Regions from separate parts of the Kitasatospora sp. NPDC051170 genome, predicted to be linked through region 1. Evidence: riboswitches for the same ligand, from Rfam matches in the RefSeq annotation. Region 1 holds a riboswitch; each other region holds the start of a gene.

Evidence for each region. A riboswitch is a leader RNA that binds a small molecule or an ion and turns the genes downstream of it on or off. The one in region 1 is predicted to bind cyclic di-AMP.
Region 2: it holds a riboswitch for cyclic di-AMP, as region 1 does, so the genes downstream of both, ACIBCA_RS07965 (family 16 glycosylhydrolase) here and ACIBCA_RS23730 (NlpC/P60 family protein) in region 1, are expected to answer to the same signal.
Region 3: it holds a riboswitch for cyclic di-AMP, as region 1 does, so the genes downstream of both, ACIBCA_RS14780 (M23 family metallopeptidase) here and ACIBCA_RS23730 (NlpC/P60 family protein) in region 1, are expected to answer to the same signal.
Region 4: it holds a riboswitch for cyclic di-AMP, as region 1 does, so the genes downstream of both, ACIBCA_RS05265 (transglycosylase family protein) here and ACIBCA_RS23730 (NlpC/P60 family protein) in region 1, are expected to answer to the same signal.

What each region holds. Positions count from the first base shown of each region.
Region 1 covers NZ_JBITFA010000011.1:242,385-249,840, forward strand. The annotation lists gene ACIBCA_RS23715 (glycosyltransferase 87 family protein) at 1-1,191, shown strand, start outside; gene ACIBCA_RS23720 (hypothetical protein) at 1,192-2,241, opposite strand; gene ACIBCA_RS23725 (NlpC/P60 family protein) at 2,394-3,440, opposite strand; gene ACIBCA_RS23730 (NlpC/P60 family protein) at 3,668-4,774, opposite strand; cyclic di-AMP (ydaO/yuaA leader) riboswitch at 4,785-4,935, opposite strand; gene ACIBCA_RS23735 (NlpC/P60 family protein) at 5,284-6,321, opposite strand; gene ACIBCA_RS23740 (NYN domain-containing protein) at 6,530-7,456, opposite strand, start outside.
Region 2 covers NZ_JBITFA010000003.1:203,422-210,877, reverse strand. The annotation lists gene ACIBCA_RS07990 (Pr6Pr family membrane protein) at 1-177, shown strand, start outside; gene ACIBCA_RS07985 (GNAT family N-acetyltransferase) at 188-661, shown strand; gene ACIBCA_RS07980 (ArsR/SmtB family transcription factor) at 814-1,914, shown strand; gene ACIBCA_RS07975 (alpha/beta hydrolase) at 2,041-3,201, shown strand; gene ACIBCA_RS07970 (MoaF-related domain-containing protein) at 3,348-3,677, opposite strand; cyclic di-AMP (ydaO/yuaA leader) riboswitch at 4,027-4,193, shown strand; gene ACIBCA_RS07965 (family 16 glycosylhydrolase) at 4,195-5,478, shown strand; gene ACIBCA_RS07960 (hypothetical protein) at 5,568-6,218, opposite strand; gene ACIBCA_RS07955 (IclR family transcriptional regulator) at 6,297-7,094, opposite strand; gene aceB (malate synthase A) at 7,263-7,456, shown strand, end outside.
Region 3 covers NZ_JBITFA010000005.1:393,091-400,546, forward strand. The annotation lists gene ACIBCA_RS14760 (SpoIIE family protein phosphatase) at 1-205, opposite strand, end outside; gene ACIBCA_RS14765 (TetR/AcrR family transcriptional regulator) at 314-895, opposite strand; gene ACIBCA_RS14770 (alpha/beta fold hydrolase) at 984-1,808, opposite strand; gene ACIBCA_RS14775 (YiaA/YiaB family inner membrane protein) at 1,935-2,219, opposite strand; cyclic di-AMP (ydaO/yuaA leader) riboswitch at 2,417-2,575, shown strand; gene ACIBCA_RS14780 (M23 family metallopeptidase) at 2,588-3,430, shown strand; gene ACIBCA_RS14785 (hypothetical protein) at 3,526-4,434, opposite strand; gene ACIBCA_RS14790 (GNAT family N-acetyltransferase) at 4,473-5,018, shown strand; gene ACIBCA_RS14795 (sensor domain-containing protein) at 5,182-5,922, shown strand; gene ACIBCA_RS14800 (hypothetical protein) at 5,990-6,712, shown strand; gene ACIBCA_RS14805 (hypothetical protein) at 6,701-7,456, opposite strand, start outside.
Region 4 covers NZ_JBITFA010000002.1:373,084-380,539, reverse strand. The annotation lists gene ACIBCA_RS05285 (exopolyphosphatase) at 1-474, opposite strand, end outside; gene ACIBCA_RS05280 (DUF501 domain-containing protein) at 471-1,139, opposite strand; gene ACIBCA_RS05275 (septum formation initiator family protein) at 1,111-1,596, opposite strand; gene eno (phosphopyruvate hydratase) at 1,779-3,065, opposite strand; gene ACIBCA_RS05265 (transglycosylase family protein) at 3,341-4,096, opposite strand; cyclic di-AMP (ydaO/yuaA leader) riboswitch at 4,102-4,268, opposite strand; gene ACIBCA_RS05260 (cytochrome P450) at 4,516-5,793, opposite strand; gene ACIBCA_RS05255 (SDR family NAD(P)-dependent oxidoreductase) at 6,051-6,461, shown strand; gene ACIBCA_RS05250 (MazG family protein) at 6,484-7,456, opposite strand, start outside.

The DNA.
Region 1 (7,456 bases):
TGGTACGGCGTGCTGCACACCGGCACCTTCCCCTTCGACGACGTCACCTGGCAGTACCCGCCGGGCGCCGCCCTGATCATCCTGCTGCCGGGCCTGCTGCCCTGGTCGTACCTGGTCTCCTTCTGGGTGATCGCCGGCATCGCCGACGCCGTCGCGCTCACCGTGCTGGTGCGCACGGGCCTGCGCAAGGGGCGCGCGCTGACCGGCGCCTGGCTCTGGGTGGTGGCCGTGCCGCTGCTCGGCCCGATGATCTACAACCGCTTCGACATCATCGTCACGGCCCTCGCGGTGGCCGGCCTGCTGGCGCTGGTCCGGCGCCCGTCGGTCGGCGGGCTGCTGCTGGGCCTGGGCGGCATCGTCAAGATCTGGCCGCTGCTGGGCCTGATCGGCACCCCGTCCGGCCGGCGCACCCGCCGGGCCTGGACCCTGGCGGCGGCCACCGCCGTCTCGGTGGGCTTCCTGCTCGCGGCCGGCATGAACGGCGCCTTCGGCTTCCTGGCCTTCCAGGGGGCCCGCGGCATCGAGGTGGAGTCGGTCGGCGCGCTGCCGCTGCACTACGCCCGGCTGGCCGGCGCCTGGGATGGCAAGGTCACCATGAACTACGGCTCCCCCGAGATGCTCGGGCCGTGGGTGCCGGTGATCAGCAAGGTGATGATGGCCTGCACGGTGCTGGGCTTCGCCTGGCTGCTGTTCTGGCGCTACACCGCCAAGCGCCGCAACGCGGCCACCATGTACGACGCGGCGCTGTGCGCGCTGCTGATCTTCATCGTGACCAGCCGGGTGATCAGCCCGCAGTACCTGGTCTGGCTGGTCGGCGTCGCGGCGGTCTGCCTGACGGTGCGCGGCACCAGCCAGCGGCCGGTGGCCCTGCTGATCCTGCTGGCCTGCCCGCTGACGGTGCTGGAGTTCCCGACGCTGTTCACCCAGGTCCTGGGCAGCGACGCACTGGCGATCACCGTGCTGAGCCTGCGCAACCTGCTGCTGGTGGCCGCCACCGTGCTCTCCTGCCTCCGCCTCTGGCGCTCCACCCGCGCCGCGGCCCCGCTGCCGGCCACGGTGGTGCTGGAGCAGGCCGAGCCGGTCCCGGCCGCCCCTGCCGGCCATGCCTGGCCGGTGCGTCCGGGCATCGCGTACGAGCAGGACCTGCTGGACGGCATCGAGCAGCCGGGCGCCCCCGCCAACCGGAGCTGATCAGGGCGCGGCCAGCGCCGCCACCTCGTCCCGCCAGAGCCGGGTGAACTCGGCCAGCCCGAGGCCCAGTTCGGCCCTGAGCAGCCGGTCGATGCGGTGGTCGCGATCCTCGCCCCGCCCGTCCTCGGCGCCGACCGCGCGGTAGAAGGAGACCAGCTTCGCGGGGCCGTGACGGCGGGCGATCAGGGCACAGGCGAGCCAGGACTGCTCGTACGCCTGGGAGATGCCCTCGGCCCCGGCGGCGAAGGCCCGGTCGGCGGGCAGTGCGGCGGGCAGGCGGCCGGCGGCGACGTCCCTGGTCAGCTCGGGGGCGATCTGCTGCGGGGTGCGGCCGGAGTCCCGGTAGGCCGTCCAGTCGGCGGCGCCCTCGGAGAGCCACAGCGGGGTCCAGGCGCGGGTGTCGGCCCTGGTCGCGACGTGGGTGGTCTCGTGGGTGATCACGACCTGCCGGCCGAAGTCGCTGAGCCTCCCGTAGGTGTCGGGGTTGACGACGACCCGGTCCGCCGGGGCGTGCCAGGGGGCGCCGGGGGCGGCGACGGTGACGGCCGCCATGCCCGCCCAGCTCGCCGGGTCGGACTCCATCAGCTGGGCGAACTGGTCCTGGGTGGCGGGCAGTTCGAAAAGCACCCGGCCCGGCCAGGCCGTGCCCCAGACCTCCCCGACGGACGCGACGGCGCGGTCCCCGAACGCGGTCACGGCCGCCATGACCTCCACGAGGCCGGGCACGGCGTCGAGGGCGAGGATCCGGCAGTGCGCGCCGGAGGCGGTCCGTACGGTGCCCAGGTCCCACAGGGGCGGGGGGCCGCCCGCCCTCTCCTCGCGTTCGACGCTCCAGCCGTCCCCGGCCCGGGCCACCTCGAGCCGGCGCGGGTACACCACCGGCTGCTCGTCGTACCCGTCGATCCGCACGGCCAGGTCGGCCGAGACGCTGAACCGCTGGGCGCGGTCCGCCTGAGCCCCGTCCGTCGCCGAGAGCACGATCCCGCGGTACTCCGCCGTCGCCCCGGGCACCGGCAGCGCCGACGCCCGGCCCCTCAGCAGCAGCTCCACGTCGGCCCGCCGGTCGTCCTCGGGAGGGGCGGGCGCCGCCGGGGAGGCGGGCGGCAGGGAGAGCTGGGCCAGCCCCGCGGCGGCGAGGAGCAGGGCCCCGCGCCGGGTGAGGGTGCCGCCGGCTATGGCGGACGGGTCGGAGGGCGGCGCGCTCAGAGCCGTACCACCCCGGAGACGGGCATCGCGTTGACGCTCTCGTACCGCACCCGGGCCCCGGGGTACGGCGCGTGCACGATCACCCCGCCGCCGGCGTACATGCCGACGTGGTGCATGTCCCGATAGAAGATCACCAGGTCTCCCGGCCGCGCTTCGGAGAGACTGATCCGCTGCCCGGCGTACGCCTGGGCCTGCGAGGTCCTCGGCAGGGTCACTCCGGCCTGCCGCCAGCTGTAGTACATCAGACCGGAGCAGTCGAACGCACGGGGCCCTGTGGAGCCGTAGACGTACGGGGAGCCGATCATCCGCACCGCGGCGGCCAGCGCGGCCGCCCCGCGCTCGGAGGCGGCCGGGGCGTCGCCCAGGTCGAGCCGGTCGGTGCCCCGGGTGGCGCGCTGCTCGGCGTCCCTGGCGTCCTGGGCGGTCATCCTGGCGCGCTCGGAGGCGCTCAGGCCGTTGAGCAGCTTCTGCGCCTTGGCCAGGCGCTGCTGGATGTCCTGCTTGCTGTCGGCCAGGGCGCGGCGGGTCTGCTCCAGCGCGTCGAGCTTGCCCGCCGCCTCGGCGCGGCGCTGGTCGAGCCGGCGCTGACGGGTGACCACCTCGTGCAGCGTCTCCTGCTGGCGGGTGGCGGCCTGGTCGAGCGTGCGGGCCCGGGCGAGGTAGCCCTCCGGGTCGCTGGAGAGCATCAGCTGGGCAGTCCTGGCCATCCCGCCGCCGCGGTACTCGGCGCCGGCCACGGCGGCGAGGTCCCCGCGCAGGTCGTTGAGCTGGTCCTGCGCGGTGGCGATCTCGCCCTGGAGGACGGTGGTCTCGCCCTGGAGCCGCTTCTGGGACTCCTGGGCGGCGTTGTACTTCTCCGAAGCCTGCTCGGCCTCGTCGTACAGCTGCTCCACCTGCGTCTTGACGTCCTTGCGGCTGGGCGCGTCCGGGCCACCGGGCGCGGCCTGGGCGCTGCCGCCGGTGGGGACGCCGATGGCGGTGGTGGCGGCCGCGGTCAGCACCAGCGCACGGGCGAGCAGTCGGGAACGGCGGTGCACGGGCATGGCGGCTGCGACTCCGATCCTGCGGCGCGGGCTCTCGCCGCCGCACCGGAACGGGCGGTCCTGGAGCGGGAGTCCGGTGGCAGACGTTAGCGAGTCCGGGCAATCGAGTCCAAACCCCCGCCGACCCGAATATTCGCCCCCTAATCGGACATCAGGACGACTGCCCGGCAAAGCCGCAGGCCCGGCCTCCCGCGAGGGGAGGCCGGGCCTGGAGGAGCCGGACGGGATCAGACCCGCACGACGGACACGAGCGGCATGTTGGAGACCGCCTCGTAGCGCACCGAGGCGCCCGGCTTGGGCGCGTGCAGCACCATGCCGTTGCCGGCGTAGATGCCGACGTGGTGGGCGTCGGTGTAGAAGATCAGGAGGTCGCCGGGCTGCGCCCCGGAGAGGTCGCCGCCGATCCGGGTGCCGGCGTGGGCCTGCTCCTGCGAGGTGCGCGGCAGCGAGACGTTGGCCTGGTTGAACGCCCAGACCATCAGGCCCGAGCAGTCGAAGGTGTCCGGGCCGCTGGCGCCGTAGACGTACGGGCTGCCGATCTTGGAGGCCGCGTACTGCAGGGCCGCGGCGCCGCGCGAGCTGCCGGGGGCGATCACGGGGGCCGCGGCGGCCGGGGCCGCCGGGTCCGTACGGGCGCTGTCGCGCGAGGCGCGCGAGGGCGCCGGCTGCGCGGCGTCGGCCTTGGCCTTGGCGTCGGCGGCGGCCTTCGCCTCGGCGGCGGCCATCTGCTGGCGCTCCTGCTCCGTCAGCGTGGCGAGGAGGTCCTGAGCCGCCTTCAGCTTGCCCTGGAGCGTTTCCTTGTCGGCCTTGAGCTGCTTGGTGGTGTTCTCCAGCTCGGTGAGCTTGCCCTGGGCCTCGCCCCGGTCCTGGTCGAGCTTGCGCTGCTCGGCCTGGAGCTCCTTGAGCTGGTTCTTCTGCGAGCCGCCGACCTGGTTCAGGGTGCCGGCCTGGTTCAGGAAGGTGTCCGGGCTGGAGTTGAACATCAGCTGGACGGTCGGGGATATGCCCCCGTTGCGGTACTGCTCGCCGGCGACCTCGGCGAGGCCGCTCTGGAGGTCGGTGACCTGGGACTGCTGCCGGGCGATCTTGTCCTGGAGGCCGGTGACCTGCTTCTGCAGCGTCTGCTGCTTCTCCTGCGAGGCGTTGAGCTTCTCGCTCGCCTGCTCGGCCTGCTCGTGGAGCTGGTCGACCTGCTCCTTGACCTGGTCCTTGCTCGGCGCCGGGTCGGCGTGGGCGCCGGACTGCGCGGAGAGGGCCACGGCCGCGGCGGCGACACCGGTCATGATCGAGACGCGGGCCCGACCGGCGGGCTTGGGACGACGATGGGACGCCACGAAGGCGGGCTCCTTCTTCACGTCCGCCTACCGGGTGAGCTGACGGGTTCGGGCCGGAAGCTGCCCTACGACGCCTCACGGCCGTTCCATTGGCCGACCTGGCGCCGATTCACCCCGGAGGAACGTGGTTCCCCGGCTCCGTTCCACAGCGCCCCCGACTACTGGGCTCCCCTGTCGGACAGTCGTGGTGACCTGCCCCGCTGCTTCGCGAACTCGGCGGGAACCACCGCCGCCACCCAGGCTGGGCGATCGACAGTGCGGTGGTCCGGGGCACGACCCTAGTAACTGAACCGTGATCGGTTCAAATCCTTGTCAGAAAAAAGACGGAAGATTACCCAAGTTCCTTTGTGAAAATGACCGATCGTGATCACGCCCACACGCATAGCTGATCTGATTTCATGAATCAGCCATCGGACGGTCGAAAACGAACACCACCCCCCGGAGCCGGGAGGTGGTGGACGTCACGGGATGGCGGGGCGTCAGAGCGCGCCAGAGCGCGCCAGACCGCGTCAGACCCGGCGGATGGTGTTGATCGACATCGCGTCGGCCTTCATCACCTTCACCACGTCACCGGTGTGCGGCGCGTGGACGACCATGCCGTTGCCGATGTACATCCCGACGTGGTGCCGGTCGGGGCCGTAGATCACCAGGTCGCCCGGCTGGGCCTGGTCCAGCGAGGGCACCCGGGTGCCGACGTTGCCCTGCTCCTGCGAGGTGCGCGGCAGCGAGATGCCGGCCTGGCCGTACGCCCAGACCATCAGGCCCGAGCAGTCGAAGTTCTTCGGGCCGGTCGCGCCCCACACGTACGGCGAGCCCTGCTTGCTCATCGCCATGTTGACCGCGACGCCCGCGTAGCCGCTCGCCTGCGGCAGCGGGCCGAGGTCCGCGCGGTCCGAGCCGCGCGAGGCGCGGTCGGCGGCGGCCTGCTGGGCCTTCAGCGCGGCGCGGTCGGAGGCGCTGAGGGAGTTCAGCAGGTCCTGCGCGGCCTTGAGCTTGGTGTTGACGTCCGCCTTGGCCTGGTTGAGGTCCTTGGTGGTGGTGTCCAGCGAGGTCAGCACGGCGGCCGCCTCGGACTTCTCCTGGTCCAGCTTGCGCTGCTGCTCCAGCAGCCCCTTGAGCGCCTCGCTCTGGCTGGCGCTGGCCTGCTGGACGCTGGACGCCTTCTGCAGGTACCCGGACGGGTCGGAGGAGAGCATCAGCTGGACGGACGGGTCGATGCCGCCGGTGCGGTACTGCTCGCCCGCCACGCCGGCCAGGCCGGTCTGCAGCTGCGTCATCTGCTCCTGGCTACGGGCCACCTGGTCCTGAAGCGTCGCGGCCTGCTTGCGCAGCTGGTCGGCCCGCTCCTTGGCGCCGTTGTACTTCTCGGCCGCCTGCTCCTGCTCCTCCTGGAGCTTGTCGATCTGCGTCTTGACGTCTTCCTTGTTCGGCTGGGGCGCGGCGTGCGCGGCCACCTGGGCCGAGAGGGCGACCGCGGTCGCAGCGGCAGCAGTGAACACGGAGACCCGCGCGCGACTCGGCTGCTTGGGACGGCGGTGGGAGGCCAAGAGACCTGCTCCTTCTTCCATCGAACTCACCACTCACCTGAACGAGTGAGAATCCGGAAAATAGGTTTGACGCCAGACCCTAGTAGACGATCGAAGCGTTCCGCCACTCCCCCGAAGGCGTGAACTCCGCTTCTCTCCCTGACTTCACCAGATCCGCACACCCGCGACCACCCGCGGCTGACCAGCGGTCATTGCGCCCGGCGGCCGGTCAGGGCCGCGCCAGCCGGTTCAGCAGCAGCACCGAGGCCACCGGGCGCGCGCCCGCCTTGCGCACGCCGTCCGCGACCTCCCGGTCGGCCGAGACCACCACCACCGGACGGCCCTGCGGCTCGGCCCGCACCAGACGCCGGATCAGCTCGTCCGCCGTCTCCCCGGTCCGGCTGAACCGCACCCGGACCCCGCGCGGAGGCGCCATCATCACCGGCACGTCCAGGTCCTGCCCGTCGAACACACAGGTGACCTCCGCCTGCGTGCGCTGCGCCAGCATCGCCAGCCCGCCCAGCAGCCGGATGCGCTGCTGCTCCAGTGGCAGCGTCGGGTACCCGGTCTTGGTCACGTTGTAGCCGTCCACCACCAGGTGCACCTGCGGGATCGCCAGCAGCTGGTCCAGCAGCGCCGGATCGTCCTCCGCCAGCCCGCGCCGGGCCACGTCGTGCGGCGAGGCCGCCCCGGGCACCACCGCCTCCACCAGGTCCGCCGGGCGGATCTGGGAGACGGGCAGCGCCAGCTCCCGCTGCAGGCCCTGCGCCGACTGCAGCACGGTGTCCAGCAGCAGCCGCAGCCTCATGTCCTCGACGCTGCGCCCCTCGCGGGCCGAGCGGCGGCCCTGCTCGGCGGCGGTCTCCAGCTCCGAGACCCGGTGCCGCAGCCGCCGCGCCTCGCTCTCGGCGGCGCTGCGCTCGGCCAGCGCCTGCGCCTTCGCCGCCTCCAGCTCCGCGGCCAGCTTGCGCGTCTCGGCCTGCGCCCGGCGGGTGTCGCTCTCCAGCGAGCGCACCTTCTTGCGCAGCGACTCCGTCTCCCGCCGGACCTCCTCGGCGTCGGCCCGCTGGCGGTCCAGGTCCGCCCGGGCCCCGGCCCGCAGCTCCGACAGCTCGGCCTGCAGCTTCTCCACCAGCCGGGAAGCCTCCGCGGCCGC
Region 2 (7,456 bases), on a different contig from region 1:
CCCTTCCTCGACCCGGCGCTGCACGGCGGCTACCGGCGGGTCGCGGGGGCCTGCGCCCTGCTGGCGGCGGCGTTCCTGCTGATCGGCGCGGGCATCGCCGCCCTCGGCAACGCCCTGGCGCGGCGGCGCCGGACGCGGCAAGGGGCCGTGGTCCGGCGGCGTCACGCCCGGGCGTAGCCTGGCCGTCGTGACCGATCTGCGCACCCTCACCCCCGCCGACGGCCCGCTCTGGCACGACCTGCGCGTCGCCGCGCTGACGGACGCGCCGCAGGCGTTCAGGGCGAGCCTGGCCGACTGGCACCACGGCGGCGCGCAGCGCTGGCGCGCCCGCCTCGACGATCCGCGCGCCCACCAGGTGGCGGCCTTCCTCGACGGCGCGGCGGTCGGCCTCGCCGCCGGCATGCCGGGGCCGGCGCCCGAGGTCCGGGAACTGCGCTCGCTCTGGGTCGCCCCGAAGGCGCGCGGCCGGGGAGTGGCGGACCTGCTCATCGCCGAGGTCGAGCGCTGGGCTCGCGAGGACGGCGCCACCACCCTGCACCTCGGCGTCCTCCCGGCGAACGAACCCGCTCTCGCCCTCTACCGCCGCCACGGCTTCACCCCGCTCGCCGAGCGTGCGGGCGAAATCGTCCTCGCGAAGCCGCTGCGCCCCGCCCACGCCTGACAGCGGACCCCGGCACCCCGGCACCCCGCCCGGTTCCCCGGCTCCCCGGCGCCCCCCGGCGGAACGGAATCCGGGGAACCGGGTGACGTGTCCACCCCCGGGTGATTCGATGCCTTCCGAGACTGTTCGAAGCCGTCCGAGGGGGCCCGCCCGTGATCCGGATCGACCTGGGCGTGCGAGGTCTGGGCAGGGTCCGGTTCGCGGCCTCGCCCCTCGACACGGCCAAGGATCTGCTCTTCACCCTCGCCCGCACCCCGCAGGTGCTCGGCCCGCGCTGGCGGGACAACGCCGTACGGGCCCTGGCGGAACGGAAGTTGGGCCTGCTGGCCGCCGTCGCGGGCGGCGGTCCGCTCGGCTATGCGCCCGACTTCCTGCGGCCGGAGTCGACGGGCTTCGACATGACGCTCACCGGCGGTCTGCACCTGGTGGCCACCACCCCGGCCGAGCGGGTCCGCTACGAGCTGTCGGCGGCGCTGGAGGGCCACGCCTGGGACCGCAGTCCGGCGCACCGCCCGCCCCGGCTGCTGCTGGCGGCCCTGGACCGGGGCGAGGAGTACCTGGCGCAGCGGATCGCCGGGGAGATGGAGCAGTTCTGGCACGCCGCCCTCGCCTCGCACTGGCCGGGCATCCGCGCCCGCCTGGAGGGCGAGGTCGCCATCCGCGCCTCCGCGATCGTCACCCGGGGGATCTCGGACACCCTCGACAGCCTCGCCCCCAACCTCCGGGAGCGCGACGGCGTCCTCATCCTGACCCCGCTCGTCCCCGACTCCCACCGCATCGACCTCGAGGCCGACTCGGCGGTGCTCGTCCCCAGCGTCTTCGCGGGAAGGGCGATCTTCTGCGGCGGCGAACCCCCGGGCACGCCCGCGCGCCGCGGGCCGCTGATCGTCTACCCGGCCGCGCCGACCGACTGCCTGCCGCGCACCGGCCGCGACGAACTCCTCGGCGCGACCAGGGTGAAGCTGCTCGCCGAACTCTCCCAGCCGCACTCGACGGCGGAGCTGGCCACCCGCCTGTGCCTGAGCCCCGCCACCGTCTCGTACCACCTGCAGATCCTCCACCGTGCCGGGCTGGTGCAGCGCACCCGCCGCTCGCGTACGGTGCTGTACCAGAGGCTGGTGCGCACCCCCGGATCCGCCGCCGTCCCCGGAGCCGCCGTTCCCGGATCCGCCGTCCCCGGATCCGCCGTTTCCGGAGCTGTCGCCGCCCCCGGATCCGCCGCCGTTCCCGACCGGGAGCACCCCTCGACCTGACATCCAGCTTTCTCCCAGGTGACGCTAGGGTTGGACCTCACGCCCCGGCGGGGGAACCGGGGTGACCTCCCCGGATGTCCTCCGCCCCGGGGGCGCGGAGGTACGAGGCGTGGGAGCAAGTGGGACATGGGTCTGACGAGCCACAAGGTGCTGGCACTGACCGTTTTGATCGCCGTCGTGATGATGATCGGCACGGTCTGGCTGTGGCCCAGACTGGCGGGGAAGAGCTGGCAGGCGGTGCTCGGCCGGATCGGCGCGCTGCTCGGCACCCAGCTCACCGTGCTCGCGGCGCTCGGCCTGGTGGCCAACAACTACTTCGCGTTCTACAGCAGTTGGGACGACCTGCTGGGCACCGGTGAGACCGGCCCGGTGGTCATCCACAACAAGGCCGACGCCTCCGGCCGCCTCGTGGTGGACACGATCGGCACCGCCTCGGTCAAGGGCGGCGGCGCGATGGGCCGCGAGCCCGCCCAGTCCGGCGAGATCCGCAAGGTCCGCATCGACGGGAGGATCAGCCGCCTCTCCACCGAGGGCTACGTCTACCTGCCGCCGCAGTACTTCCAGCCCGCGTACGCCGACAAGCAGTTCCCGGCCGTGATCGTCAGCACCGGCTTCCCGGGAATCGCCGAGAACCTGATCACCCGCTTCAACTACCCGGGCGCGGCGCTCAAGCTCCTCCAGGAGGGGAGGATGCAGCCGACCGTCATGGTCCTGGTGCGCCCCTCGCCGGCCCTGCCGCAGGACACCGAGTGCGAGGACGTCCCGAACGGGGCGCAGTCCGACACGTACTTCGCCAAGGACGTGCCCTCCGCGATCCAGGCCAGCTACCGGGTCTCCACCGATCCGCAGGCGTGGGCGTTCATGGGCAACTCCACCGGTGGCTACTGCGCCCTCAAGCTGGCCATGCGCCACCCGGACGTCTTCCCGACGGCCGTCGCCCTCTCCGCGTACTACGACGCCCCGACCGACGACCCGACCACCGGCGACCTCTTCGGCGGCAGCGAGCAGCGCCGCCACGAGGCGAACCTGCTGTGGCGGCTCAGGAACCTGCCGCAGCCGAAGGTGTCCGTGCTGCTGGCGGGCACCAAGAAGGGCGACGGGAACTACCGGCAGGAGACCGAGGCGTTCGTCGACGCGGTGCAGAGCCCGATGAAGGTCTCGTACAGCATGCTCGAGAACGGCGGCCACAACTTCGAGACCTGGAGCGCGCTGCTGCCCTCCTCGCTGGAGTGGCTCTCCCAGCACCTCAAGGTCCCGGACCGGCCGGCCGCGTCCGCCACCGCCTGACAGGGCAGCGGCGGGGCCCGGGACCGTACGCCGGTTCCGGGCCCCGCCGCCGTTCCGTTCGTACGGGAAGGCGCTCGGGAAAGCGCTCAGGCGGGCGCTCGGGAAGGCACTCGGGAAGGCGCCCAGGAAGGCGCTCAGGCGGGTGCTCAGCCCACCCGCTCCAGGGTCCCGGTGTGCAGCTGGCCGACGCGGCCGCCCTCGCCCTCGAAGGTCCAGAACGCCCGGACGGTGAGCCTGGCCAGGTCCATCACGTGGCTGACGGTGATGCCGCTGCGCTCCGTCCAGCTCACGAAGTAGATCTCCGGCGCGACCTCGGCCACATGCAGGCCCACGTCCTCCCACTGGCCCGCCGACTCACCGAGGCCCTCCCAGCGCAGCCGTGTGCCGTCGGCCGAGTAGGTGTTGCGGAACGCCGCGCCGTTGTCGACCCGGAAGACGTAGGTGCGGCCGGCGAAGCCGGGCAGGGACGTGGTCATGGTGGGGCGGCTCCTCGGTCGGGAGGTGGGCGGGCAAGGCGTCGGGCTGGTGGTCCCGGTGTTCCCACGCGCTCTTGTGCAGTGCGTAGGAGGACAGGCCTCCAATTTATCCGACTGGGCCCACACGGGCGGCGCCATTCTCCGGTATGGAGTCGGCCGGGCCCGTACGCGCCACCCCGGCGTGATCAACTCGCCCGCCACGCAGCGTGGTTGATCGACACCACTGTGAGGTGCGCGACAACGGGCCCCGGAGAGTTGTCCGCCCACGGACGAGTTGCCTAGCCTGCAACCGTCGTCCGCCCCCGCGGACCCCGCCGCCGGGACGCCGAGTCCCGTCCACCCGCCGGCGGGCAGTCGAGCACCACAGTGGACGGGAGCGGGGGAACCAAGGTCAGTGCCCGGCCCTGCGCTCCCGCGCAGCGGCCGCGGCTTGGGGTGAAGCCGCCTCCCACAGGCGGCCGGGCTTCCTCGGCCCGAACCCGACAGCTCACCTCGCAGGCGTCGCAGAGGACACACCATGCTCAAGCCTGCCCGGGCCCGCCGCGTCGCGCGCCACGCCCGCCCCTCCCACCGCGGCCGCAACGCCGCCCTCGCCGCCACCGGCGCGCTCGCCATCGGAGGCGCCGGCCTCCTCGGCCTCCCGGCCGCCACCGGCGCCCAGGCCGCGACCGCCCCGACCGTCACCCAGGACCGCCTGGCCCCGGCCACCATGGTCGCGAACAAGGCCACCACGGCCTCGCTCACCCTCCACTCCTCGGCCTGCTTCACCGCGAAGACCGTGGGCGTGGGCGTGCGCGACGCCGCCGGCACCAACCTGGACTTCCCCGGCAACGCCTCCAACGTGCGGATCTGCCCCAGCGGCCTGAGCTTCACCAGCGCCGCCCGCACCCTGCCCGCCGGCACGTACACCCAGTTCGGCTTCTGGCAGGACCAGGCCGGCGCCTGGCACAACCTGGCCTCGCAGAAGCTCGTGGTCTCCACCACCGCGACGCCCACCCCGAGCCCGACCCCGACCCCGACCCCAAAGCCCACGCCCACGCCCACGCCGACTCCGACTCCGACTCCGACGCCCACCCCGGCCCCGAACCCGCAGGCCGCGCCGATCGCCGGCAAGTCGATGGCCTTCTACGAGGAGTTCAACGGCCCGATCGCGTACGGCTCCCGCTGGACCGGCGACCAGAGCAGCTCGTACCACTACAAGACCCACAACCCGGACGACAACAAGCTCGACTGGATCGACCAGAGCAAGGTCTCCGTCTCCGGCGGCGTCGCCACCTTCACCGCCGCGCCCGGCAGTCACACCCTGGAGAACGGCAAGCAGGCGTGGGACGCGGGCCTGCTCACCACCGAGTACTCCAGCCAGGGCTTCAAGGTGAAGGCCGGCGACTACGCCGAGACCCGCGTCAAGCTCCCGGCGGGCACCGGCGCCTGGCCGGCGCTGTGGACCTGGAACGGCGACAGCGGCGCGCACGGGGAGATCGACTCCTTCGAGTACCACCCCGACAACCCGAACCTGCTCGAGCTGACCAACCACGTCAACCCCAGCAACCCCGAGTACTGGACCAACCCCAAGACCGTCGCCAAGGATCAGTGGGTCACCATCGGCACCTACTACGGCGCCAACTCGGTGGACTGGTACGTCAACGGCGTCAAGGTCCACTCCGACGGCAAGGGCGTCGGCGCCAACTGGTCCGCGTACCTGATCCTCAACCTGTCGGTGTCCGCCGGGAAGTACCACCCCTCCCCGCAGGGCAACACCCCGATCACCATGGCCGCGGACTACGTCCGCGTCTACCGCTAGGAAGCGCGGACGGGACGTACGGACTGTCAGGACGGACAGGTAGTACGGACTGTTGGGACGGACTGTCAGTACGGACGGCCCGGAGGACGTCACCCGGCAGCCGGTTCGGCGACCGTGAGGTCGTACGGCTGCCGGGTGCCCGCGTCCTCCGGGTCGTCCGCGCTGCGCACCGCGACCCAGCCGCCGCCGAGCCGGCCCGGGCGCAGCTCCGGGTCCAGGCGCACCGGCACCAGCGCCGTCGCGGTGCGCAGTGGCGGCAGCCCGGGGCCGAAGACGCAGCGCACCAGGCGGCCGCGGCGCAGCACCTCGCAGTCGGCGGGGAAGTACGGGCCCTGCGGGGAGACGCCCTGCGGCAGTGCGACCAGGACGGTGAAGGGGGAGGCCGTCGTCTCCGGGCCGCGGTTGGCGACGAAGGCGTGCACGGTGGTGGTGCCGCCGGGCGGGGCCGGGTCCGGGTCGATCCGGACGACCTCCAGCTTCGAGTCGGAGGCCGCGGGGGAGGGCGCGGGGGAGGCCTGTGCGACCAGGACGGGCGCGGGCGGTGCCAGGGACGACCCCGGGGTCAGGAGGGCGGCCGCGCAGACCGCCGCCGCGACGGTCCTGCCGACGACGACGCCTCCCTGTGCTCGTCCGCGCACCACCATGTCCGGCTCACCCTGCTCTCGTGCCGCGCCCGCCCGCACCGTCGCGGGCGGCGTCCGCACCAGGGTGGCGCAGCCGCCGCCGCGGCCCGGGTGCAACCCGCCCGTCGTCCGCCCGAAAGGGGGAGCGGGGGAGCGGGGACGGGGGAGCGGGCGGTTTGTGGTCGCGCCGGAGCGTCAGGGCGCGAGGACCTGCCCGAGCCGTGCGGCGATCCCTTGCATCACCGGCACCAGCGCGGCCGCTCCGGTCTGTTCCTCCAGCGCCCGGACGCGGGCCTCGGGGCCGGAGACGGACAGCGCGGTGGGCGTCGGCGCGCCCGGGACGGCGAGGGCGATGCAGCGTACGCCGATCTCCTGCTCCTGGTCGTCGACCACGTAGCCGCGCTCGCGGGCCTCGGCGAGCTGGCGCATCAGCTCCTGCGGGTCGGTGACGGTGAACCGGGTGTGCGCGGGCAGGGGGTTGGGGCCGAGGACGGCGCGTGCCTCGTCCTCGGGGAGCTGGGCGAGCAGCGCCTTGCCGACGCCGGTGCAGTGCGGCTGCACCCGGCGCCCGACCTCGGTGAACATCCGCATCGAGCGCCGCGACTGCACCTGCCCGACGTACACCACCTCGCCGCCCTCCAGCACCGCCAGGTTGGCGGTCTCGCCGGTGGCCTCCATGAGCTCGGCGAGGTACGGGCGGGCCCAGCTGCCGAGCAGGCGTCCGGCGGTCTCGCCGAGGCGGATCAGCCGGGGGCCGAGGGTGTAGCGGCGGGCGGTGTCCTGGCGGACGTAGCCCTGCTGGACGAGGGTGCGGACCAGCCGGTGGATGGTGGGCATGGGCAGGCCCGAGCTGCCGGAGAGCTCGCTGAGCGTGGCCACGCCGCCGGAGTCGGCCAGTGCCTCCAGGAGCTGGAAGGCGCGTTCGACGGACTGCACGCCGCCACTCGCGCGGTCGGCGCCGGTCGTCGATGCTGATTCGGGGGTACGGGCCACCGGAGTTCCCTTCGCTGTCGGGGCGGAGTAGAGTCCCGGCGATCTTTCAACAACCCGTTGAAATTCTGTATCGCGGAAACTAGTGTCCACCTTACAGAATCGGACTCGCCGACAGGTGGGTTCCGACCGCGGAAGTCAGGCTCAACCGTCTCTAGGAGTGTCCTGCTCATGGCTGCAGATCCCGTCACTGTCGCCGGTCCGAACATCCCCCGGGCGCAGGAGGTGCTCACCCCGGAGGCGCTCGACTTCGTCGCCGGACTCCATCGCGCCTTCGAGGGGCGACGGCAGGAACTGCTCGCCCGGCGCCGGGCCAGGCGCGCGGAGATCGCCGCCACCGGTACCCTGGACTTCCTCCCCGAGAC
Region 3 (7,456 bases), on a different contig from region 1:
CCAGGTAGAGGGCCGAGCCCTCCCCGGTGATCCACCCGGGCCCCTCGTCCAGGACCGTCCCCAGCAGCTCGGCCGCACTGCCGCACCCGAGCAGCAGCCGCACGCACCGCATCGCGCTGCGCGGGGTCGTCCGGATCGTCTCGTCGGTGGCGGGCTCGGCGGCGGGTTCGGTGGCGGGCTCGGCGGCGGGTTCGGCGGGGCGCACTGATTCTTCATACCCCATTTCGCCCACGCCCGACTCCCGCCCCACCGGCCCCGCGCGTCCCGGCCCGCCGACGGTTCGGCGGGGGCTCGGCGGGGGCTCAGCGGGGGTTCAGCGCGGCGCGGGCGCTCCGGGCCAGCCGCGCAGAGCGGTGGTGAGGGTGGTGATCAGGCGGTCGTGCGTGGTCGTCAGGTCCTCGGCCAGCTGGAAGGCGCCGGAGGTGGTCAGGGCGGCGAAGCCGTGCGCCATCGACCGCACCGTCCGGGCCGCGTGGATCGCCTCGGAGCCGTCGAGCCCGTACTCGCGCAGCACGGCGATGATCACCCCGACGAGCCGGCCCGCCGCCCGGGTGAGGTCCTCGTCGGGCTGGGGCGCCTGCGGGAGCGCGTGGTAGCGGTGCGGGTACGCGGTGGCGTACGCCTGGTACGCCCGCAGCACGGCCGCGACGGCGTCGTCCCCGCTGCGCCCGACGGCCGCCTCCGCGAGCCGGTCGGCGAGCTCCCCGGTGACGCGGACGGCGACCAGCCGCCGCAGTTCGGTCAGGCCGCCGCTGACGTGCTTGTACAGCGAGGGCGTCGCCACACCGGCCCGGGCGGCGACGGCGGCGAGGGTCAGCCCCTCCGCTCCCTGCTCGTCGATGAGGCCGAGGGCGTGGTCGACGACCTGCTCGGGGTTCAGTCCTACGCGGGGCATGGGGGTGTCTCTCTCCGTACGAAGGGGCGGGCGCGTGATCGGGCGCGTGATCGGGGTCGGGAGCGGGACCGGGTGCGGGCTCGCGGTGTCAGCCGCGCTCGGCGAGGAAGGGCAGCAAGGCCTCGGCGACGGCCTGCGGGTTGTCGGCCATCGGGTAGTGGCCCGACCCCTCGATCATCACCTTCTCCGCCCGCAGCGCCGCCGCCTGCCGCCCGGCGACGGCCGCCGGGTCGGGGAAGTCGGGGTCCTTGCTGCCCATCAGCACGATCGCCGGGCACCGCACCCCGGCCGCCCAGCCCACCGGCGCGGAGTCCCCGCCGACGTGCCCGCGGGTGGCGACCTTGCGGCCGGGGGTGCGCAGGGCGGCGACCAGCCCGTCCACGTACGCCTCGAAGTCGGCGGGCTTGGCGCCCGGGTAGGCCATCTTGCGGAGGTAGAAGCCCCAGGCGGCGGGCCAGTGGACGAGCATCGTGCCCATCACCTTCATGACGGCCTTCATCAGCCCGCTGGGCGGGTTCTCGACGAAGGCGTCGATCAGCGCGATCCCGGCGACCCGCCCGGGCGCGTCGAGGGCGGCGCGCACCACGGTGGCGCCCGTGTAGGACTGCCCGACCAGGACGGCCCGCTCGATGCCGAGGTGGTCGAGGAGGGCGAGGGCGTCCCCGGCGACCGCGGCGGGGGAGTAGTCGTCCCAGGCGATGCCGGACTCGCCGAAGCCGCGCAGGTCCATGGTGATCACCCGTCGGCCGGCGGCGGTGAGCAGCGGCCTGAGGTGGCGGTACGCGGTGCGGCTGTCGAGCATCCCGGGGAGCAGGAGGACGGGGAGGCCCTCGCCCTGCCGGGTGTCGTCGAAGGCGATCCGGCCGCCGGGGAGGTCGAGGTACTGGGTGGCGGGGGCGGTGGTGCCGTTCATGGGTTCTCTCCTCGGTCCGGTGCGGGGTGCTGCGCGGTGCTGCCGATAGCCATAAAGCTAAGGCTAATAGCCTTAGCTGTCAAGCTATCGGCGCCACGGATCGAGGATTCCCAGGTCGGGGCCCTGTCAGGCCCCCTGGAACGGATCGTGCTCCGCCAGCAGCTTCTCCAGCCGGGCCTGGTCCACCCGGGCGACGGTGTCGCCGGCCTCCTGTCGGTCCCGGATCACCTTCGCCAGCGTGAAGGCGGAGGTGACGGTGTAGAGCAGGCCCACGCCGAGGAAGGCGCGGACCCACCCCCCGACCGGCAGATAGGCGATCCCCGCGGCGAGGGCCGTGGCGGAGACGCCGAAGGACAGGACGGCCTGGACGTAGTACGCGGCCGTGGTGCGTGACTGCATCGGTGCGCTCATGGCGCCCAGCATGCGTGCGCTCCGGCCCTTGGCACATGAGTAGCGGTACTCAGTCGGGGCCGTGCAACGGGGGATCGTTCGTTGACGTCCCCTCACCCGCTTCCCGGTCGTCCCGGACGAACGGCTTGGAATCAGAGCCTCCTCGGATTAACGTTTGATAACGCAGCGCGGTCTTCAACGCCGTACCCAGACGGCACCGTGCGCCGTCGCCTAATCCCACCGGCCGGCCTTCGGGCAGGTCAGGGAGCCGGGGAACCACGTTCCTTGGGGTGAATCGGCGGGGCTCCGGCCCGGCCGTAGGAGACCTTCCTGCTCCGAACCCGTCAGCTAACCCGGTAGGCGCGAGGGAAGGAAAGGAGCGCGCCCCCGTGGCGTCGACGCACACCCCGGCACACCCGGCCGGCCCCGCAGCCGGTACCCAGCTGCTCGAACATCCCGGCCACGACGGCTTCGAGCCGGACGGCCCCCTCGCGGCCGAGACCGAGACCAACCGCCACCGGATGCCGCGTCAGACCCGCGGCGCCTCCCCGCTGCTCGGCGTCACCGCCGTCGCCGCCACCCTGGGTGCCACCGGCTTCGCCTCCGCGACCCCGGCCGCCGCCCCCGCCGTCGAGGCCCCCGACGAGACCCCCGTCGCCCTCGCCGCCGACCCCGGCCTCGCCCTCGCCGCGCGCATCCAGCAGCAGGCCGACAGCCAGCGCACCGCCGCCGAGGAGGGCGCCCGCCTCCAGGCCGCGAAGGAGGCGGAGGCCAAGGCCGCCGCCAAGGAGGCCGAGGCGAAGAAGGCCGCAGCCGAGGCCGAGGCCAAGAAGGCCGCCGCCCTCACCCTGCCGGTCTCCGACTACCGCCTCTCCGCCCACTACGGCCAGAGCGCCCGCTACTGGGCCCACCTGCACACGGGCCTGGATTTCGCCGCCGACACCGGCACCCCGGTCATGGCCATCGGCCAGGGCACCATCACCTCGGCCGGCTGGTCCGGCTCGTACGGCTACCGGATCGTCGAGACCCTGCCCGACGGCACCGAGATCTGGTACTGCCACCTCTCCTCGATCATCAAGGGCTCCGGCAGCGTCACCGGCGGCCAGCAGATCGGCAAGGTCGGCGCCACCGGCAACGTCACCGGCCCGCACCTGCACCTGGAGGTCCGCCCCGGCGGCGGCGCCCCGGTCGACCCGGAGACCTGGCTCGAGCAGCGGGGCCTCACCCCCTGACGGATCGCGGAAGGGCCCCGGCGCTCGCCGGGGCCCTTCTCGCACCGCTTCCGTCGTGGGACTACTCCAGTAGTGGCACTACTCGCGTAGTGCCACTACTCCTGTAGTTCCGCTTGGTCCGCCTGTTCCCCGGGTTCCGCAGGCACCTGCGCCAGGTACGCGTCGATCTCCTCCGGACCGGGCTCCGGCGCCAGCTCAGGGAACTCCTCGACCAGCAGCCGCGCCAGCCCCGGCACCGTCCACTCCCCGAACAGCTCCAGCGCCGCCCGGGCCGCCGCGTCCTCCAGCCCCTCGAAGTCCCCGGCCAGCTCCTCCGGCATCGGCCGGCCCAGCGCCGTCAGCTCGGCCAGGTTGCGGTAGCTGCGCCGCATCAGCCCGTGCTCCAGCAGCCGGCGTGCGCCGTCGGTGGCCATGCCCACGGACAGCGCCCGGGCCGGGCCCCAGCCCCGCTCGTCCGGCTCGTCCAGCCACCCGGCCTCGGCCAGCGCCTCGAACGCGGCGTGGCGCTCCTCCTCGCCCAGCTCGGCGAAGGCGCCCAGCCAGTCGCGCACGGCGGCCTCGTCGGACACGTCCACCCCGTGCGCGTGCAGCAGCAGGGCGTACAGCCGGGGCCAGGTCACCAGGTCGGCGCGGCGCAGCAGCCCCGCGGCGACCTCCCCCTGCCACTCGGCCTCGGCGTGCAGCCGCTCCTGGCGCTTGGCGTTGAGCCGCTTGGTCGCCCGCTGGTGGTCGACCAGCAGCCGTACGGCGTCGCCGTACGCCAGGGGGTCCGCCTCCGGCGCGGGTTGGACGTACAGGTGCAGCCGCTCGTACAGCAGGTGCTCCACCGCGTTCGAGGTCAGCTCGGGCCAGCCGTCGTGCATCCTGCCCTCGCCCAGCTCCAGCAGCGCCAGCACCGTCCGCAGCGGCTCCTCGGCCACCGGTGGGCGGTCCTGCCCGGCCGCCCAGGCGAGCAGGTCGGCGGCCCTGGTGCGCGGGGCGAGCCGCAGGTCTTCGTCGTTCATGCTCCGACGGTATCCGCGCGCGAGTAGGGTCGGCAGCCATGGTCCCCGTCCAGCTCACCGGCTCCCGCCTCGCCGTCCGCGAACACCACCACACCCCGGAGGAGGTGGAGGCGCTGTACGCGCTGTTCGGCGACCCGGAGGTCACCCGCCACCTGCCCTTCGGACCGCGGACGCCGGAGGACTGCGCCGACCAGCTGGAGCTGTACGTGGAGGAGGCCCTGACCGAGCCCCGGCGCGTCTACCGCCTCGCCGCCGCCCTGCGCGAGGACCCCGGGGCCGCACCGATCGGGCAGGGCTCGCTCTTCCTCGGCCGCCACCGCAGCGCCCACCTCGGCTACGCGCTGCGCCGCGACGCCTGGGGCCTGGGCTACGGCGGTGAGCTCGCCCGGCTGCTCTGCGGCCTCGCCTTCGGCCCGCTGGGCGTGCACCGGCTGGTCGCGGTGGTCGAGGTGGGCAACCCGGCCTCCTCGCGGGTGCTCACCCGGCTCGGGTTCCAGCTGGAGGGGCGGCTGCGGCACGACGTGTGCAAGGACGGGGTCTGGTCGGACGCGTTCCAGTACTCGCTGCTCGCCGACGAGTGGTAGGACGAGTGGTAGGGCGAGCGGCAGGACGAGCGGCAGCCGGCCCAGGGGGGTTAACCCCACCCCCGATCCGCCGGGCCTCCCGATGTTCCCCGGTGCCCCCGTTCGGCCAGACTGGTGGTCGTCAAGGAGTACGAACCACCGCGAAGGGCCGGGGGAACGGAACATGAGCAGCAGCCACGTCACGCAGGACGCCGAGTGGGACTTCGGCGGCTACGGCGACGACGCCGGCCCGCGCCCCGCCCGGGCCCGCCGCACCGAGGAGCCGCCGCCGTTCTGGCGGGCGCCGTTCTCCGCGCACTACTTCCGCGAGGTCGGCTACGCGCTCACCGGCCTGCCGGTGGCGATCGTGGGCTTCGCCGTCTCGATCACGCTGTTCTGCCTCGGCCTCGGCACGGCCGTCACCTGCCTCGGCCTGCCCGTCCTGGCCTCCCTGACCGTCGCGGCCCGGGGCCTCGGCCGGATGGAGCGGGCCCGGGTGCGCTCGATGCTCGGCGTGGACGTGCCCGGTCCGGCGCCGGTGCGCCCGACCCGGCCGGGCTTCTGGGGTTCCGTCACCGCGCGGCTGGCGGACGCGGCGGGCTGGAAGGCCGTGCTGCACCAGGTGGTGATGTTCCCCTGGGCGATCTTCCGCTTCGTGATCACCGTGGTGTTCCTGCTGCTCGGCTGGGCGATGACGCTCTACCCCGTCTACCACTGGGTCTTCCCGACCTACGTCGACTGGCCCGGGTACCGGGTCTACGACTTCACCGTCGACGGCGGGCACTACGAGTACTACGTCCAGTCGCCGGCGCAGATCGCGGCCGTCTCCGTGCTCGGCCTGCTGCTCGTGTTCCTCACGGCGCAGCTGGTGCGCGGCCTGACCAACGTGGACCGGGCCGCCGCCGAGGGCCTGCTCGGGCGCTGAACCGGCCCGGGGTCCTCCTGAGCTCTCCCGGGGTGCGGGCGGGGGCGGTGCGTGGTCCGATGGCCGCGTGGCCGCCCCCACTCGCACCCCGGACGTCCTGGTGACCTCCCGGCCCCTGGACGAGTACTGCGCCCTGTTCGACCTCACCCGGGCCGGCCTCGCCGCTCTCCCCGGCCCGCTGCTCGACTGCCCCGGCGGCGCCGCCGGACTGGCCGCCGAGGCCCGCGAACTCGGCTGCCGGGTGGTCGCCGCCGACCCGGCGTACGCCCTGCCGCCGCCCGTGGTCGCCGCCCACGCGCTGGCCGCCCGCTCCTCGATGGCCGCCGCCATGGCCGAGCGCCCGCACCTCTACCCGCCCCCGGGCCGCCCCGGGAGCTACCTGCGCAGCTGGGACCGCGCCCGCCGGCTGTTCACCGCCGACTCGGCCGACCACCCCCAGCGCTACGTGGCCGCCCTGCTGCCCCGGCTGCCCTTCGCGGACGGCACCTTCGCGCTCACCCTCAGCGGGTACCTGCTCTTCGCCTATCCCGAACTGTTCGGCCCCGAGCGGCAGTTGGCCGCCCTCGTCGAACTGGTCCGGGTGACCTCCCCGGAGGGCGAGGTGCGCGTCCAGCCGCTGCACGACGGGTACGGCCGCCGCTGCGGCCACCTCGACGGGCTGCGGTACGCGCTCGGCGAGCGCCGGATAGCCAGCGAGGTCCACCGCTTCCCGCGCCCCGGGGACGGCCGCACCCGCCAGGTCCTGGTCCTGCGCGCGGCCGACCACCGGGCGCGGGGCCTACGGGGCTGACGGGGCTGACGGCCCTGACGGCCCTGACGGCCCTGACGGGTTGGGGTCCTCGGCCGGTGCGGGCTGAGCAGGCTCCTGCCGGGGCTCGGTCCGCGCCTCGGGCTGGGCCGGGACCAGCGGCGGCACCGTCGGCAGCTGGGAGAGGATCTTCTCCGCCAGCCAGCTGCGGTCCGACCGGTACGGAATCCCCTCCGGGTCCATCAGTCGCCCGGCCACCGCGTCCCGCAGTCGGCGGGCGTCGGCCGCGGGCAGCCGGGAGAGCAGCCCCCGGGCGGCCAGCAGCGCGTGGTACTGCTCGAAGTCCGAACGCGGGTGCTCGATCGCCTCCAGCACGCTCGACAGGTCCGCCAGCGCCGGATCGCCCTGCATCAGCGCCAGCGCCTGGATGCGCCGGCCCTCCGAACCCTCGGCGAACAGCTGCCGCACCTGCTCGGCCGTCAGCGCCGAGCGCCGCGCCGTCGCCCTGACCTCGGCCACCACGCCGTCCGGCCCGTTCGGCCCGTTCGCCGCACCCGCCGAGGGCGGCAGCTGACCGGCCAGCGCGGCCGGCTGCTCCGCCGTGCCGCCGAGCAGGCCGAGCTGCTGCATCGCCCGTACCCGCAGGTCGTCCGCGCCGACCTTGTCGCCGTGGCGGTCGCGGTCCTGCCCGGCGAGGAAGAGGTCCAGCGCCTCGTCGGCGTCGGTCAGCGCCCGGGGCAGTGCCAGCCTGGTCACCAGCCAGCCCGCCAGGAAGCCGAGCACCAC
Region 4 (7,456 bases), on a different contig from region 1:
CACGTCCGCCCCGCCGAGGACGAACTCGGTGGAGCCGCCGCCGAGGTCGAAGACCAGGTAGGGGGCCGGGAACCGACCGCCGGTCAGCTCCTTGGTGGCGCCGACGAAGGACAGGTGCGCCTCCTCCTCGCCGCTCACCACCTCGGGCTCGACGCCCAGGATCTCCCGCACGCCCTTGACGTACTCGTCGCTGTTCTCGGCGTCCCGCGAGGCGCTGGTGGCGACGAAGCGGGTGCGCTCCGGGCCGACGCCGAAGCCCCGGATGATCTCCAGGTACTCGCGGCAGGCCGCGAAGGTGCGCTCCAGCGCGTCCGGGTGCAGCCGGCCGGTGCGGTCCACGCCCTGGCCCAGCCGGTTGATGATCATCCGGCGGTCCAGGTCGGTGATCCCGCCCGTCTCCGCGTCGAGGTCGGCGACCAGCAGGCGGATGGAGTTGGTGCCGCAGTCGATCGCGGCCACGCGGGTCGTGCTCACTCGGACTCCTGCTCCTGCGAGGCTTCCTCGGCGGCCTTCTTCGCGGCCCGCTCGGCGGTCTTCTGCTGCTTGGCCGCGATGACGGCCTCGTGGTCCTGCGCCTTGGCGCGGTTGCGCAGGACGCGCCCGCCGGCGGCCTCGACCTCGGCCGGGGAGACGCAGGGGCCCTTGGCCCACCAGTCCTCCAGCATGCCGATCGCCTCGTCGCCGAGCGGGTTGACGCCCTCTCCGGCCGCCAGCGAGTGGCCGACCAGCACGTGCAGGCACTTCACCCGGTCCGGCATGCCGCCGGCGCTCGGGAAGCCCTCCAGCACCTCGATCGCGTCGCGCCGGGCGATGTAGTCCTCGTGCGCCTTCTGGTAGGCGGCGGCCAGCTCCGGGTCCTCGGCGAGGCGCGCGGTCTGGTCCTTCATCACGCCCTCGGCCTCCAGGGTGCCGATCAGCGAGGCGGCCTTGGGGCAGGTCAGGTAGTACAGCGTGGGGAACGGCGTGCCGTCCGGCAGGCGCGGGGCCGTCTCGACGACGTCCGGGTTGCCGCAGGGGCAGCGGTGCGCCACACCGCGCAGGCCGCGCGGCACCCGGCCGAGCTGGGCGGCGATGGCCGCGACGTCGGCGTCGGAGACGGCGGGGTGGTTCTCAGTGGTCATGGGGGGAGGTGTCTCCAGCGGATGGCGGTGGGGTCGGACGGGGGGCGGCAGGAGCGGCGGGGGCGGCAGCGGCGGTGTCGGCCGCGTCCACCGAGTCCCAGATGCCGGCGTACCAGGGCTTGGCCGCCTTCACCGGGCCGGCCGCCGTGCCCCCCGAGGGCGAGGCGGGCGCGGAGGCCCGGGCGGCGTCACGGCCGGCCGGGTCCACGGCGATGTACGGGGTCTCCCCCGGCACCGCGTAGTGCAGTCGGGCGCGGGCCTGCGCCTTCACGTACTCCGGGTCCTGCCAGCGGGCCTTGTCCCGGCGCAGCTGCTCGACCTGCTGGCGGGCGTGGTCGGCCTTCGCCCGCTGGGCGGAGATCTCGGCCCGCTGGGAGATGAACTGCCGTGTCGGGTACGCGAGGATCGCCACCAGTGAGCAGAGCACCAGGACGAGGACGGTCGCCCGGCTCGTGAACCGAGGACGGGCCGCCAAGCCCGGAATCCTCCAGCCTGCCATCTGCGGTGTCCCCTCCTGGTCGCGACGGTGCCCCGCCGACCACCCTACGGGGTGAACGGCGGGGCACCGGTCAGGCGTGCGGCTCAGCGCTCCGAGCGGCTGTGCTCACTGGTCCGCGGAGCGGCTGTGCGCACTACTCCGCAGAGCGGCTGTGCTCACTACTCCGCAGAGCGGAACCGCGGGAACGCGCCGCGGCCGGCGTACTCGGCGGCGTCGTCGAGGATCTCCTCGATGCGCAGCAGCTGGTTGTACTTGGCCACGCGCTCGGAGCGGGCCGGGGCGCCGGTCTTGATCTGGCCGCAGTTGGTGGCGACGGCGAGGTCGGCGATGGTGACGTCCTCGGTCTCGCCGGAGCGGTGCGACATCATGCAGCGGTAGCCGTTGCGCTGGGCCAGCTCGACGGCGTCCAGGGTCTCGGTCAGCGAGCCGATCTGGTTGACCTTGACCAGCAGGGCGTTGGCGGTGCCGGTCTCGATGCCGCGGGCCAGGCGCTGCGGGTTGGTGACGAACAGGTCGTCGCCGACCAGCTGGACCTTGTCGCCCAGCTTGACGGTCATGGCCTTCCAGCCGTCCCAATCCGACTCGTCCAGCGGGTCCTCGATGGAGACCAGCGGGTAGGCGTCGACCAGCTCGGCGTAGTACTCGATGAGCTCGGCCGAGGTGAGGGCCTTGCCCTCGAACTGGTAGGCGCCGTCCTCGAAGAACTCGGAGGCGGCGACGTCCAGGGCCAGGGCCACGTCGCGGCCGGGCTCGTAGCCGGCCTTCTGGATGGCCTCGACGATGAGGTCCAGGGCCTCGCGGTTGCTGTCCAGGTCGGGGGCGAAGCCGCCCTCGTCGCCGAGGCCCGTGGACAGGCCGCGCTCCTTCAGGACGCCCTTGAGGGTGTGGTAGACCTCGACGCCCCAGCGGACGGCCTCGGAGAAGGACTCCGCGCCGATCGGGGCGATCATGAACTCCTGGATGTCGACGTTGGAGTCCGCGTGCGAGCCGCCGTTGAGGATGTTCATCATCGGGACGGGCAGGACGTGCGCGTTCGGACCGCCCAGGTAGCGGAACAGCGGCAGGTCGCTGGCCTCGGAGGCGGCGTGGGCGACGGCCAGGGAGACGCCGAGGATGGCGTTGGCGCCGAGCGAGGACTTGTCCGGGGTGGCGTCCAGGTCGAGCATGGCCTGGTCGATCAGGCGCTGCTCGGTGGCGTCGTAGCCGACCAGCTCCGGGCCGATCTGCTCGATGACGGCCAGGACGGCCTTCTCCACGCCCTTGCCGAAGTAGCGGTTCTTGTCACCGTCGCGCAGCTCGAGCGCCTCGAAGGCGCCGGTGGAGGCACCGGACGGAACGGCGGCACGGCCGGTGCTGCCGTCGTCGAGGCCGACCTCGACCTCGACCGTGGGGTTGCCGCGGCTGTCGAGGATCTCACGGGCTACGACGACATCGATGGACGGCACGAGGCATCTCCTTGCGGAAGCAGGTCCCGCCGACAGGGGTGGTGATCAGCGGCGGGGCGATTGCGGAGTCGTTACGACCAGAGCCTAACCGCCCGGACCTCCGGGGCCACGTCGGCCTCGGTCCCGTCTCAGCGTGTGGCCCGGCTACCCACCGGTAGTTCACCTTCCCGCCCCGGAACGTCCGCACGGGCCGGGGCGAATGCGGACGAAGGGGACCGGCCCCGCGGCCGGCCCCCTCGTCAGGCCCTCGTCGGGCCCTCGTCGGGCCTTACGGCTCAGCCGAGGTGCAGCACCTGGCCCGGGAGGATGAGGTCCGGGTCGCCGCCGACGGTGGAGCGGTTGTGGTCGTACAGCGAGTGCCAGCCGCCGGAGACGCCCTGGGCCGAGGCGATGGTCGACAGGGTGTCGCCGGAGCGCACGGTGTAGTCCCCGGCCTTCGGCGCGGCACTCTGCGGCGCGGCGCTCTGCGGGGCGGCGTGCTTCGGCGCGTACGGCTGCGCCGGCTGCTCGGGCGTCTCGGCCTTGGGCGCGGCGTGCTTGGGCGCGTACTGCTGCACCGGCTTCTGCGCGGGCTTCTCGGCCTTCGGGGCCTGCTTCTTGGGCGCCGCCTGGGCCTTGGTGTCCGAGGAGGTGTCGACGGAGGCCGCCGGGCCGCCCTTGGACAGGCCGGCCTTCTGGGAGCAGACGGGCCAGGCGCCCGGGCCCTGGGAGGCCAGCACCTTCTCGGCGATGGCGATCTGCTGGCCCTTGCTGGCCTGGTTGGCCTGCGCGGCGAAGGCGGTGCCGCCGTACGCCTTCCAGGTGCTGGGGGTGAACTGCAGGCCCCCGTAGAAGCCGTTGCCGGTGTTGATGCTCCAGTTGCCGCCGCTCTCGCACTGGGCGACGGCGTCCCAGGTGGAGGCGGGGGCCGCGGAGGCGCCGGTGGCGGTGAGGAGCGGCAGTGCGAGTCCGACGCCGGCCACGCCGGCGACGGCGATGACCTTCTCGGTCTGGGTGCGACGACGGTGACGGCCAGATCCAACGAGCAGCATGAAGAGGTCCCTCTCCGCACGCCTGCGAGGTGAGCTGTCGGGTTCGGACCGGGAGGTGGCCCGGCCGCCGTGACGCGGAATCGGCTCCGCGCGGGCGGCTTCACCCCAAGCCGTGGGGACGGCAACAAACCTGGGTCCCCCGCCCCTGCCCAGGGTCTGGTCGGTTTCCCGTGGCGCGACGGGCAGGACTCGGCGTTCCGCGCACGGGGTCCGCAGCTGCGAACTCCACGGAGACTAGACAGATCATCAGCTCGATCACAAGCTCATCTCGCCGACATCACACAGAAATTACGGCGCGTGGTCGCTCGCCTACGCACGGCGCCGGTTTGTCCGGTTTGATGCGTGTTCACACCCCAATTGGCAGGCTATCGGCGACGGCGCGTCAGCGTGTCGGGGTGTCACGTGGACGTCATGTGGATTCACCGGTCGGCCGGAAGTGCGTGCGGAGAGTGCATTTCCGGACTGAACTCGACCGGAAGTTCCCGCAGTCCACGCATGATCAGACCGCCGCGCCAGCGCAGGTTCTCCGGCTCCTCCGCCAGCCGCAGATCGGGCAGCCGCGCGAGCAGCGTGGCCAGCGCGGCGCGGCCCTCCAGCCGGGCCAGCGGGGCGCCGATGCAGTAGTGGATTCCGTGCCCGAAACCCAGGTGGGGGTTGTCCGTCCGGGCCAGGTCGAGGGTGTTCTCGTCCGAGAACCGGGCCGGGTCGCGGTCCGCCGCCGCCAGCACCACCAGCACCGGATCGCCCACCGGGATGTCCGCCCCGCCGATCGACAGCGGCTTCGTCGCGAACCGCCAGGTCGCCAGCTCCACCGGCCCGTCGTAGCGCAGGAGTTCCTCGATGCCCGTCTCCAGCAGCCCGCTCTCGCCGCGGGCCACCGACTCCTGGAGCAGCCGGCGCTGCTCCGGGTTGCGCAGCAGCGCGTAGGTGCCGTTGCCGATCAGGTTGACGGTCGTCTCGAAGCCCGCGAACAGGAGGATGAAGGCCATCGCGGCGGCCTCGTTCTCCGTCAGGTGCTCACCGTGGTCACTGGCGCGGATCAGGCCGGAGATGAGGTCGTCCCCGAGGTCGGCGCGCTTGCGGTGGATCAGCTCCAGCAGGTAGGCCCGCATCCGCTTCACGGCCCGTCCCACGCCGCCGCGTCGGCCGCCTCCGTGCCGGATCATCATGCCCGCCCAGTCGCGGAAGTCGTCCTGGTCCTCGGACGGGACGCCCAGCAGGTCGCAGATCGCGTAGATGGGGAGGGGGAAGGCGAACTCGTGGATGAGGTCGGCCGATCCGCGCTGCGCGAAGCCGTCGATCAGCCGGTCGGTGAGCTGCTGCACCCTCGGCTCGAACTCGGCCACCCGGCGCGGGGTGAACGCCTTCGACACCAGGCGGCGCAGCCGGGTGTGGTCCGGCGGGTCGATGTTCAGCAGGTGCGTCATCAGGTCCGCCTGCCGCTCCCCCGGGATGCCCACCCGGCCGGTGCGGTGCGCCTGTTCGCTGTGGTGCGCCGGGTTCTTCGACAGCCGTCCGTCCGCGAGCGCCTGGCGGGCGTCCGCGTACCTGGTCACCAGCCACGCCTCGACGCCGCTCGGCAGGGTGGTGCGGTGCACCGGGGAGTGCTCGCGCAGCCAGGCGTAGGCCGGGTACGGGTCGGCGGCGAACTCCCAGGTGAAGAGCTGCGGGGCGGTGGCGTCGGGCTGAGCTGGCATGGGTCGACGGTATCCGGTGGACGCGGCGCGCCCGGCCCGTCGACGGCGTGCGAACGGTCCGCGAACGACTCCTTGCCCGCGTGTCGACGCTTCGTGCCCGGTCCGTGAACGGTTCTTGGACAGCTCTTGGCCCGGCGCCCGGCGTGAGCCTGGTCACCTGCGGGGTAATTCCTGTTGCGGAGGGTCAGGACGAGCCTACGATCCTCCGCAGTACGCGTGGGCGCCGGTGCGGTGTCGCCCACAGGGAGGAGCAGGCCATGCGGGTCGCCGGGGCAGTCGTCGTCATCGCGGTACTGGACGGCGGGTCGGGGGCCGACCTCGCCCGCCGGTTCACCGCCGCCGGCGCCGCCGGGATGCTCATCGCCGACCAGCACGTCGGCGTCGCGGAGGACCTCGCCTCCGAACTCGACCGCCCGGGCTGCCCCGTCGTCGGCGTCCACGGGGACGTGCGCCGCCCCAGCGACGTGGCCGCCGTCGTCGACACCGCCGAGAAGCACCTCGGCCCGATCGACCTCTTCTGCGTCGCCGGGCCGGACGGCGAGCGGATCGTCTCCCTCGCCGACCTGCCCGACCACCTCGACCTGGAGCGGCTGGCCGAACTGGTCGCCCTCGTCGGCGACGCCATCGCCGAGGTCGTCCTCCCGCTGCCCCGCCAGGCCGCGGCCTGAACCTCTACGGCTCCGGCCCCTCTTACGGCTTGAGCCCCTCGGCCGCGCGCACCGCGTCCCGGTAGCCCCGCGCGGCCGAGCGCAGCGCCGCGTCCACGTCCACCCCGGCGTCGTGCGCCCGCTGCGCCACCGCCAGCAGCAGCCGGCCCGCCGACTCGGCGGTCAGCTCCGCCGGCAGCTCGTACGGCTCGTCCGCCACCCCGCCGAAGCCCGCCCGCCGCACCCGGGAGACCAGCTTCGCCGCGTACGCCAGCGCCGGCAGCCCCGCCGGGACGCCGTCCAGGACGGACTCGCGGTCCGACTTCTCGGCCGCCTTCAGCTGCTCCCAGTTCGCCTCCACCTCGGCGGCGCCCTCGGCCTTCGCGTCCCCGAACACGTGCGGGTGCCGGTACATCAGCTTGTCGACGATGTCCCCGGCCACGTCGTCGATCGAGAACGGCTCCCCCTCGTCCTCCTCGGCGATGCGGGAGTGGAAGAACACCTGGAGCAGGACGTCGCCAAGCTCCTCGCGCAGGGTGTCGCGGTCCCCCTCCTCGATGGCCTCGACCAGCTCGTACGCCTCCTCGACCAGGTACTTCACGAGGCTCTCGTGCGTCTGCTCGGCGTCCCAGGGGCAGCCGCCGGGCGAGCGCAGCCGGTCCATCACCGACACCAGGTCCAGCAGCCGGGCCCCCGGCAGGTCGTACGAGCCGGGCAGCACCTCGATCTCGGGCACCTCCCCGGCGTGCTCGACGGCGAGGCGGGCCAGCGCGTCCGTCAGCCCCGGGTCCCCGTCCGGGCTCCCCAGCCACACCACCGGGCCCCCGCCCGCCGGCTGCCCGGTCAGCAGCCGCGCCAGCGCCGGCGCGGACCGCTCCGCCACGATCTCCGCCTCCACCCCGGCCCCGCGCAGCGCGGGCAGCTGCGGGTGCCCGGCATCGGCCGCCAGCACCCTCCCGGCCGAGCGCAGCGCCTCCCACGCGGGCCAGGACAGCAGGCCGGGGGCCACCCGGTGG